DNA from 3 places in the Arthrobacter sp. LAR12-1-1.1 genome. Region 1 is predicted to be linked to each of the others. Evidence: riboswitches for the same ligand, from Rfam matches in the RefSeq annotation. Region 1 holds a riboswitch; each other region holds the start of a gene.
What was found. A riboswitch is a leader RNA that binds a small molecule or an ion and turns the genes downstream of it on or off. The one in region 1 is predicted to bind cyclic di-AMP.

Region 1 (3,265 bases):
GTTCTTGACCACCCAGACCGCCAGGGGCCGTCGCCGCGCGACCGGTCCCGCTCCGGAGCCGCGTCCCGTCGTCGCGCATATGGCCGAACGCCCGCGCGACGCGCACCGCGATGAACGGCGTCGCCGGCGCAGTCCGTTCCGTCAGGTAACGGAGTTTGCCTCGGCCAGCGGAGTCGGGCAGAAAGCCGGGATCGCCCTGGCCGCAACTGGTCTGGTTCTCACCGTGACGGTCCCCGTCACGAGCCCCGTGATGGCCTCCAATCCCGGCGGATCCGGCGCTCTCTCGGCCGCCGTTCAGCCGGATGTCACCGCCGCTGCCGCGGCAAAGGTCGACTTCAGCCGCACTGCCGTCACCACGAAGGGCGATCCGGACGGGAAGCTCAAGCAGCTGCTGAGCGCCCAGTCTGTGGGCAGCATCACCCGCGCCGCATCGGCGGGCACACTTGGCGGGCCGCTGGATCAGCTGGTCACGGCATCGCCCTACGGCTACCGCGTCAGCCCCATTACCGGAGGCGCGGGGGAGTTCCACCGCGGCCAGGATTTCGCTGCCCAGTGCGGCACGGCGGTCCATGCAGCCGCCAGCGGCACCGTGACCTTCAATGGATGGCATCCCTTCGGCGGTGGAAACCGGGTGGTCATCGACCACGGTAACGGCCTGGAGACCACGTACAACCACCTGTCCTCTGCCTCGGTCGAGGTCGGCCAGAAGGTATCGCGCGGTGACGTCGTCGCCATGAGCGGAACCACCGGCGCCTCCACGGGCTGCCACCTCCACTTTGAAGTGATGGTCAACGGCGACGTCGTTGACCCCCTCGGCTGGCTCTAACAAAGACGATGGACCACTCTCAGATTCTTGTGACACGCCGTGATCTGAATGTGACATTGGGTCCGGACTCCTGTAGGGTTTGAAGCACGCCAACTTTTCCGAAGTTGGCGCTCTTGAGTGGATTGCCTAGCTCTGCCACCGCTCAAGGTCCGTTCGCATTACATCGTCTGGCAGGGGCGGGGGAACCAATTTTGGCCTTCGAAAGAAGGCCTTGGGGTTAAGTCGCAAAGCTTCCCAGGAAGCAGCGCGGCCGGGTGACTCCCATCCGAATCCGACAGCTCACCTCGTAGGCATTGGGAGAGGCTACTTTCGTGTCTTCACGCCACAATTCTGCGCGCATGCGCACCGGCGAGGCTCTTTTGAGCCCGCTGGAATCCACATCACGTGCCGCCCTTGCCGGCGCCCGGATTGGATCACGTTCCGCAGGCTCATTCTCTACCGAGCCCGGACAGCATGCAGTTTCCGCTTTTGGCGCGTCTTCGCAGTACACCCTTCGCTAAGTAACCCATTTCGGGGCGATCCGGCGTACCCCCAAGATGCCGGAGCGTCCTCAGTCCGTGCCCGAAAGCGCGCGGTCCAAGGATCACGAAAGAGAGAACTTAATGACTACTCGTGCAACTGTTGCACGGCACCGCGCCGAGGTCACCAAGACCAACTCGCTGGCTGTTATTGCCAAGGCTGTCGGCGACAACGCCGGCGGCGTGGGCCGTCAGGCCGCGGTCATCGCCGCAGCTTCCGGTCTGGTTCTGACCAGTGGAATCGCAGCCAACGCTGCTGAGACCAATGTTCAGCGCGAATCCACCTCCGCTTCGGCCCTGGAAGTCCAGTCCGCCGCTCCGGCCACAATCTCGGCCGCTTCCACCATCGCGATCTCCTACGAGAAGCCCGCTGTGACCACGTCGCCGGCTCCCGTCGTCGAGGCCCCCAAGCCCGTCGTGCAGGTCCAGGATTCCAACGCCTCCCGCGCCGGTGGCACCGAGCTTGGTGTCAGCGGCGGCGTCGCTGCCCAGGCTCCCGCCGGCATCGGAAGCGGCTCCGGCGCAACCATCGCCGCCGCTGCCTACGCACAGATCGGCGTGGCGCAGGACTGCACCGCCCTCGCCACCAACGCGCTGGCCGCGGCCGGCATCCACTACCACGGCTGGCCGGCAGGTTACCTGTCCCTGGGCCGCACCGTGAGCGCCGCCGAGGCACGCCCGGGCGACCTCGCCTACTACCAGAACGGCGGCGTGGGCATGGCTCACATCGCGGTCTACGTCGGCAACGGCATGGCAGTCCACGGCGGCTGGAACGGCGGAACCACCGCGCTGTACAGCGTAAACGTCGGCTCCGGCCCGGTCTTCATCCGCGTCGGCGCCTAAGCAAGATCCCAGCACCTTCGAAAGACCCCCGCCTCTTGGCGGGGGTCTTTTGCGTTGCCGCACCGTGAACTTTCCGCGCTGAAGACTGCGCCCGTGAAAAAATATTCGGTGATCCGGCACCTGAGTGTTTACTCTTGTGTTGTCGATCCATAGCCCGACCATGCAGAGGGCAGCCGGCCCTCGTGCCGCTGGCGGGTGCGGCCGTGAAGAGGTATGCGGATGCGCACTCTCGTTCTGAATGCTGGATATGAACCCCTGGCGGTCATCACCTTCCGCCGGGCGCTCGTCCTTGTCCTAACCGGAAAGGCCAGCGTGGTGGCCGAAGGGGACGACCCCGTTGTCGGCCCCCAGGATATTCTGGGCCGCCCGTCCGTGATCCTGCTGAACCGCTACATCCGGCCGAGGTACAACACCATGACAGCGGTGAGCCGCCGCGGCGTGCTCCGCCGCGATGCCCACCGCTGCGCCTACTGCGGCAAGGCTGCCCACACCATCGACCACGTCCAGCCAAAATCCCGGGGCGGGGCCGATTCCTGGGAGAACCTGGTGGCGGCGTGCCTGCGGTGCAACAACGCCAAGAGCGACCACACCCCGGCGGAGATGGGCTGGAAGATCGGTTTTGTTCCGGGCCCGCCAAAGGGCGCCATCTGGCAAATCAAGGAGCTCGAGAAGCCGACGCCGGCTTGGGACCCGTTCCTGTTGCCTGAGTCAGCGGCCTGAACTGCTGCCTGGACTGCTGCCTGAACTGCCTCCGGGCAGTTCATGGCTGATTCGGCGGCAGCCGGCGCCGCGCTAGGCTGAACCGGTGGAGTTCGATGCCATTATTCTCGCCGGGGGACGGTCCTCCCGCCTGGGCGGCGTGCCCAAATCCGGGCTGATCTACGACGGCGCCACCCTCCTTGAGCGCTCACTGCGCGCCGCGGGCGGGGCAGGGCGCACCGTCGTCGTCGGTCCTGACCCCGGGGACCTGCCCGGGGGCGTGCTGAGCTGCAGGGAAGACCCGCCCTTCGCGGGGCCGGCCGCCGCCATCGCCGCGGGACTGGCCGCGCTGGACGCGGACCACCCCGGCCGGCACGGG
Region 2 (3,265 bases), on a different contig from region 1:
CCGACGGCGCTGCCGGCATCGCCGGATCTGCCGTCGGCATTTGCAGGCAGCGCGAAAGCCCTCGCCGCCCGTGACCCGGCGACGGCGCTCGCGGCTATGGTGACTAGAGCGCCGACCAGCAGGGCCGCTGCCTCGCCCGGGAGCAGGACCTGAAGCTGTGTGCCGATGCTCGCCGCCGCAACCGGCACGCCAAGTTGGGCCGCCGACAACACCCCGAGGGGCAGCGGGAGACCCAGGAACGCCAGGCCGGCGTGCGTCAGCAGGGTCCCTACTCCCAGGACCACGCCGAGGGCAATCATCTCCGGATGTCCGGCCAGGTCCTTGAGCGTCAGCGATGCACCCAGCCAGACGAAGAACACCGGACTAAGGAAACCGTCGCTGAGGGCGAACAGTTGCCGGGCCAGCCGCCGCGGTTCGCCGACGGCGGCCACCACCAGGCCGAAGGAAAAGCCTGCCAACATCACGGACACATTGCTCCATGTCGCGACTGCGGCCAGGGCGAAGAGAACGGCCAGCTGGCTCCTCAGCTCCAGGGCAAACTTGCGGCTTTCCGAGAGTTGGTGCACGCGAGCGCGGATTCCCCTGCGCTCCAGCCAGCGCAAGACGAAATAGAGCACCACCGCGCAGCCGGTCACCGTAAGCACGCCCAGCGCCGCGCGGCCTGCGTTGGGCGGATCCACGAGGAGCGGCAACGCCACAATGCAGGCTATGTCGGCGATGGCCACCTGCGCGGTCATGGCGACGACATCGGGTCCGCCGAGGCGCAGCGAATCGATGATCGGAAGGACCAGGGCGGCCGACGAGGACGCCAGCAGCACTGCGTAGAGGGGAGCATGTCCAGTCCCGAAGAGCAGACCGATCCCGGTTCCGACCGCCACCGCTGCCGCCGCGGCCGCAATAGCCCGGCGGGAGCCATTGCCGAGGGCGGAGCGGATCTGCGGATCCCTCACGGGAACATGGGTTCCGGCCACAAACATCATCAGCGCGAACCCGATGTTGGCCAGCAGGATAAACGTCGGGTCCGCAGGATCAACCAGGGCCAGGCCTGAGCGTCCGATCGCGATGCCGGCCAACAGTTCGCCCAGCATCACCGGCAACCGCCAGCGCGCCGGCAGCGCCAGCAGGGGTCCGGCCAGGGCGACGACGGCGATCAGCGCCAGGGACAGGAATGTCACGGCTCGCCGCTGCGGGCGGGCCCAGGGCCCGACCGCCGCTCCACCACGGCGTAGGCTTTCCCGTCCAGGAACGCCCAGTCATTGACAACCATGTACCCAAGTGCGTCCACCCGGTCATTCAGGACGTGCTCGTCGAAACCTCCGTCGCGCGGTTCCGCGTCCCAGGTGGTCACGTGGACGTCCCGGCCGTCCAGGATCAGCAGCTCGGTGTTGACGTCGAAATCCTCCTGTGGCTGATTGCTCAACTGGCAGATGGCGACACAGTGGCTGTTCATTTCGGGCCTCCGCTTCGGCGTGTGCTGATGGCATCATCCTACGTTCGGATGCGGCGCCGCCCCATGGGCAATTGCCGGACCGTTCTGTGGCCGCCGTTACCTGAATGTGACTTTTGCATGCGGATCGCGTTACGGTGGATGAGTGCCTGTTGTCTCCGATACGGGCGCTCCCCAGCCGATTGCCTAACTCTGCCGCGGCCCGGGGGTAACTCGCATCAACGACCGGCAGAGACGGGGAAACCACTTTTGGCCTGCTGATTTCGCAGGCCTTGGGGTGAAGCCGCACAGTGCCCGCAACGACGGGCCCGGGAGTGCGGCCGGGTGCCTCCCATCCGAATCCGACAGCTCACCTCGCAGGCATTGGGAGAGGCTACATTCATGTCTTCAATCAGTACTTTTGTGCGCCATACGGCCGTCCTCGCCGCCGCATCCGGCCTGGTCCTCACCAGCGGAATGGCAGCCAACGCAGCCGCAGCACCTGCTCAGCGGGACTCCGCTCCGGCGTCCAACGTGGACGTCACGGGACTGGTCAGCGCCCCCGTGAACGCCGACTCAAGCGTCAAGATCAGCTTTGACCGCCCCGCGGTAGCTACCGTCGCAGCGCCGGTCATCGAACAGCCCGTTGCCGCGGCGCCGGCTCCCGCCGCTGCGCCTGCAGCAGCACCGAAGGCAACCGTGCAGGTGCAGGCCGCTCCGGCGGCCGCGCCGGCCGCGGCGCCCGCTGCCGGCGGACGCAACGCCATCATGCTCTCGGCCGCTTACAGCCAGGTGGGCATCACCCAGGACTGCACCGCCATGGTCGAAAAGGCCCTTGGCGCGGCAGGCAAGCCGGTTGGCAACATTGGTCCCCGGGCGTTCCTTGGCCTCGGAACCGTTGTGGGCACCCCGCAGCCCGGCGACATGGTGGTCCAGTCCGGCCACGTTGCCATCTACGCCGGCAACGGCCAGGTGGTCAGTGGCGGCATGAACGGAAAGAACCAGACGATGGTCCACCCGCTGTCATGGCTCACGGCGACCGGCGGCGTCACCTTCGTCCGCGCCTAAGCCGCGCTGCCTCTTCCGGGCCGGAAAGTCCGGAAAGACCGGTGATCGATTCCCTTGGGGGCAATCGATCGCCGGTCTTTCCTGTACATATAGTTCTCAGGGATTCCCCCGCCCGGCCAGTGGAAGCGTCAACTTCATGACCGTCCCCTCGGCACCTGTCGCGGCCACCTCAACGGCGCCGCCCGCAGCGACGGCGATCTCCCTGACCAAGGCCAGACCGATGCCAAAGCTTCGCTGTCCGTGTGCACTGCCTGTGCTGGCGGTCCGTACGAAGCGGTCAAAGATCCGGGTCTGATCGACGCCGGTGATTCCGGTCCCCGTGTCCGCCACCGTGATCACGGCGCGGTTCTGCTCGATCGAGGTCGTGATGGACACCCGGCCGCCCGGGGGCGTGTGGGCGAGGGCGTTGTCCGCCAGGGCAAGCACGGCACGGCGCAGCGCATTATTCTCGATCCGGGCCAGCGGCCGGGCATCGGCTACGAAGTCCACGGCCACCTTGCGCTGCTCTGCCACCAGCTGGAGGCTCCCGGCGACGCTGGCGGCGGTGTCGGCAAGGTCGGCAGGCGGTGCGGAGCGGTCCGGGACTTCCGCTGTTGCCGCGAGGAGCAGTTCGTTGACAATCCCGGTCAGCGTTGCTGCGTCCTCCCGGATCCGGGCCAGGTCGTGGCCTTGCCTGGAGCCGGGCACGGTATTGCGCTGGGCAAGCTGGATCCTGGTGTCCAGGATGGTCAAGGGCGTGCGCAGTTCGTGGCTCGCGTCCTGGACGAAGCG
Region 3 (3,265 bases), on a different contig from region 1:
AGATCCCGTTCCTCGTTGAAGACCGGAATGGTGACGTCCAGCAGGGGTGTGTTGGCGCGCGTGTCAATGGCTGAGCGCCGGCCGCCCGGGCCGGCAAGCGCCCCGGCGGACGTGCCCGGGCCAAGCGCTTCGGCCAGGGCAGGCCCCGGCCGTGCGGCCGGGCTGGCCGGCGTCGCCGTGGAGCGGAGCAGGGTTCCTGTGGCCTGGTCTGTGAATGTCATGGCTCAACTTTCCCGGCGGCCCATATGAGGGCTTTAGGGTCAAGCTGTGCGGGGGCTGTGGAAGTCCGGCTGGTCCGCCCCCGACACACAAGAAGGCCCCGGATCCATGTGGATCCGGGGCCTTCTGTGGAGGCCGGTTAGTGCCGGTTTAGTACCAGTTGTGTGCGTAGTGGAAGTTCAGGGCGCCGCAGGGGGAGCCGTAGCGTTCCTTGACGTAGTTCAGGCCCCAGTTGATCTGGGTCCGGTAGTTGGTCATGTAATCGGCGCCGGCGCTCGCCATCTTCGTGGCCGGCAGGGACTGGACCACGCCGTAGGCGCCGCTGCTGGGGTTGGTGGCAGTCGTCTTCCAGTCCGATTCCTTGGTCCAGAGCTTATGCAGGCACTGCATCTGGCCCGGTGCCCAGCCATAGCTGCCCAGCTGGGCCGCGGCGTAGGCCTGGGCCCCGGCGGGGTCGTCGACTGCGACCGGCGCAGCTGCGGGAGCCGGGGCAGCTGCCGGGGCCGGTGCGGGAGCGGGGGCCGGAGCCGGGGCGGGAACCGCAGCGGCTGCAGGAGCCGGTGCAGGAGCGGGGGCTGAGGGAGCCGGCACGGGAGCAGCGGGTGCTTGGATCAGCGCTTCGACGGCCTTAACCTGCGAGATCTGGGGTGCCACGTTTTTTTCCACTGGAGCGGTCGGCCCAGCCACCTGGGCCCGCTCGAAGTTGAGCTTGGCCAGCGGGTCGGCGGTGGTGGCTGTTTGGCTGCTTCCAACGTTCGTGCCCGGGCTCCCCGGCTCTGCCGCCTGGCTGGCAGCGCCGCCCCCCACCAGCATGGCGCAGGCGGCGGTGATGACGGCGGCGCGGCGGCCGGTGATGCCGAGGCCGGTGGCCAGCCTGGACAGGGCGGATGCCTGCGTGGCCGGTTCGGCGCGGTGGCGCGACTTGGTGGAACGGGAATGGGAATCGCCGTCAGGGCGCGTTTGTACTTGGAATTCAGTCATGGTGGCCTCTCAACGCCGGCGGAGTTAGCTGTCGGGTTCGGATGAGGTCATCCGGCCGCACGGAAACTCACGTGTCGGCTTCACCCCGAGGGCGCATGAAAGCAGAATGCCCGGGAACTCTGGGTCCCCCGCCTCTGCCTGGTCCAGCGGAATCCGGGAAGCGGCAGAGTTTGGCGTCCGTCCGGATATGCGGCACCAATGGCGGCGCACCCCAAAGACGCTACAGGACCCGGCCGCTTAAGTCACATTTTGGTAACAGGAGTCACAACGGCGGGGTGTCGGCTTGCGCCGGAGTCGCCGGTCGTCCGGGTGGGGGCCTGTGGGTGGCTACGCCGACGGCGGCGCCGCGGGCAGCCGCACGGCGAACTCCGTGCGGCCAGGCCGGGACGTGACCTCGACTGTTCCTCCGTGGGCCTCCACGATCGAATGGACAATGGACAAGCCCAACCCGCTCGTGCCCTCCGAGGTCGGCGCGGCAGTCGCCGTTCCCTGACCATGGCTGCCTCCGGCTGCCATGCCAAAGGCACTAGAAGCAGCACCGGAAGCAGCGCCGGATGCCGAGCGCACGGCGCCCCCGGACCGGGCCCCCGCCGTCGCGACGGCTGAGTTAGCTGCGGCGCTGGCTGCGGCGCTGGTCGCGGGATTGGTGCGCGCCGCGTCGGCACGTGCGAAGCGGGCGAAGACCCGGCCGACGAATTCGGGGGCGATGCCGCGGCCATTGTCCGTCACAGTGACCATGGCGCTGCCGTCAGCCGAACGCATGACGCCCGTAACCACCTTGGTTCCGGGGTCCGTGTGCTTGCGTGCATTGGACAGGAGGTTGGCGAGGACCTGGTGAAGCTGGGTCGCGTCACCGCGCACCACCACGGGTTCCTCCGGAAGCTCCAGCTGCCAGATGCGGTCCGGGGCCATGACTTTCTCATCGCTCACCGTCTCGATGGCCAACTGGGTGAGGTCGACGTCGGAGATCTTGAGCGGCTGTCCCTCGTCCAGGCGTGCCAGCAGCAGCAAGTCCTCCACCAGGGTGGTCATCCGCTCGGACTGGCTTTGCACGCGCGCGAGGGATCTCTGGCCGTCGGGAGTGAAGTGCTCGGTCATCCGCATCAGCTCCGTGTAGCCGCGGATGGCCGTCAGCGGGGTTCGGAGTTCGTGCGAGGCATCGGCGACGAACTGCCGAACCTTCATCTCGCTCTCCTGCCGCGCCTCGAGGGCATTGGAGACGTTGTCCAGCATCTGGTTCAGCGCGTAGCCCACGCTGCCCACTTCGGTTCCGCGGTGGGCGGCCGACGCCGGGACGCGCACCCCGAGCGCCACCTCGCCGGCGTCCAGCGGGAGGCGGGAAACCTGGGTGGCCACCTCGGAGAGCTGCTCCAACGGCTTCATGGTGCGGCGGATGAGCACAGTCCCGGCAAGGCCGATCAGAACTATTCCGCCAAGCGACACAATAGTGATGGTCCAGACAAGGGAGGTCAGGGTGCTCTGTTTATCGGCAAGGGGAAGCCCGGTGACAATGGTGTCGCCATATGGGGTCTGCGTGGCAACGAGACGGTAGGCGCCGGATGACAGCGAGCGATCAACGGGGAGACCGTCGGTGCGTAGTCCCAGGAGGATCTGGTCGTCCTCCGATGACAGCGAGGCGCGGGTGGCGTCGGTGGCCAGGAAGCCTGCACTGCTGACGTTGCCGTTCTCAATCCGGGCGATGAGGGTGCCGACCCTTTGTCCCCGCGCGTCTAAGGGATCCGGCCTGCCATTGGGGTTGCCGGCAGGGGGCCGGCTGAACTCACTCGAGCGGTGCGAAGCCTGGCCGAGCTGGTCATCGAGCTGCCGGGTCAGGAACAAGTCCATGGAGGCGTAGCTGAACAGTCCCACAGCGCCGCAGATAGCCACGAGCAGCGCCATGGCGACGAGAACCAGCCGGGTGCGCAAATGCCACGTGGAGGGGTTGCGCCAGTCGCGCCCGGGGACGCGTGTCACACCGGAAAGTGAAGGCACGGATCAGTCCGCCGGTTTCAGGACGTAGCCGGCGCCGCGCACCGTGTGGATCATGGGAGCGTGGTTGGCGTCG

Region 2: linked by a shared signal. The riboswitch ahead of MRBLAR12_RS11300 (hypothetical protein) and the one ahead of MRBLAR12_RS18740 (NlpC/P60 family protein) in region 1 are both predicted to bind cyclic di-AMP.
Region 3: linked by a shared signal. The riboswitch ahead of MRBLAR12_RS21435 (hypothetical protein) and the one ahead of MRBLAR12_RS18740 (NlpC/P60 family protein) in region 1 are both predicted to bind cyclic di-AMP.

The regions. Positions count from the first base shown of each region.
Region 1 covers NZ_JBEGIG010000045.1:23,961-27,225, forward strand. Annotated here, with positions in the region: gene MRBLAR12_RS18735 (M23 family metallopeptidase) at 5-826, shown strand; cyclic di-AMP (ydaO/yuaA leader) riboswitch at 964-1,133, shown strand; gene MRBLAR12_RS18740 (NlpC/P60 family protein) at 1,429-2,187, shown strand; gene MRBLAR12_RS18745 (HNH endonuclease) at 2,407-2,907, shown strand; gene mobA (molybdenum cofactor guanylyltransferase) at 2,993-3,265, shown strand, end outside.
Region 2 covers NZ_JBEGIG010000013.1:6,927-10,191, forward strand. Annotated here, with positions in the region: gene MRBLAR12_RS11290 (cation:proton antiporter) at 1-1,175, opposite strand, end outside; gene MRBLAR12_RS11295 (hypothetical protein) at 1,172-1,450, opposite strand; cyclic di-AMP (ydaO/yuaA leader) riboswitch at 1,621-1,824, shown strand; gene MRBLAR12_RS11300 (hypothetical protein) at 1,829-2,494, shown strand; gene MRBLAR12_RS11305 (sensor histidine kinase) at 2,591-3,265, opposite strand, start outside.
Region 3 covers NZ_JBEGIG010000067.1:82,825-86,089, reverse strand. Annotated here, with positions in the region: gene MRBLAR12_RS21440 (bifunctional glycosyltransferase family 2/GtrA family protein) at 1-221, opposite strand, end outside; gene MRBLAR12_RS21435 (hypothetical protein) at 370-1,200, opposite strand; cyclic di-AMP (ydaO/yuaA leader) riboswitch at 1,200-1,359, opposite strand; gene MRBLAR12_RS21430 (sensor histidine kinase) at 1,528-3,174, opposite strand; gene MRBLAR12_RS21425 (response regulator transcription factor) at 3,196-3,265, opposite strand, start outside.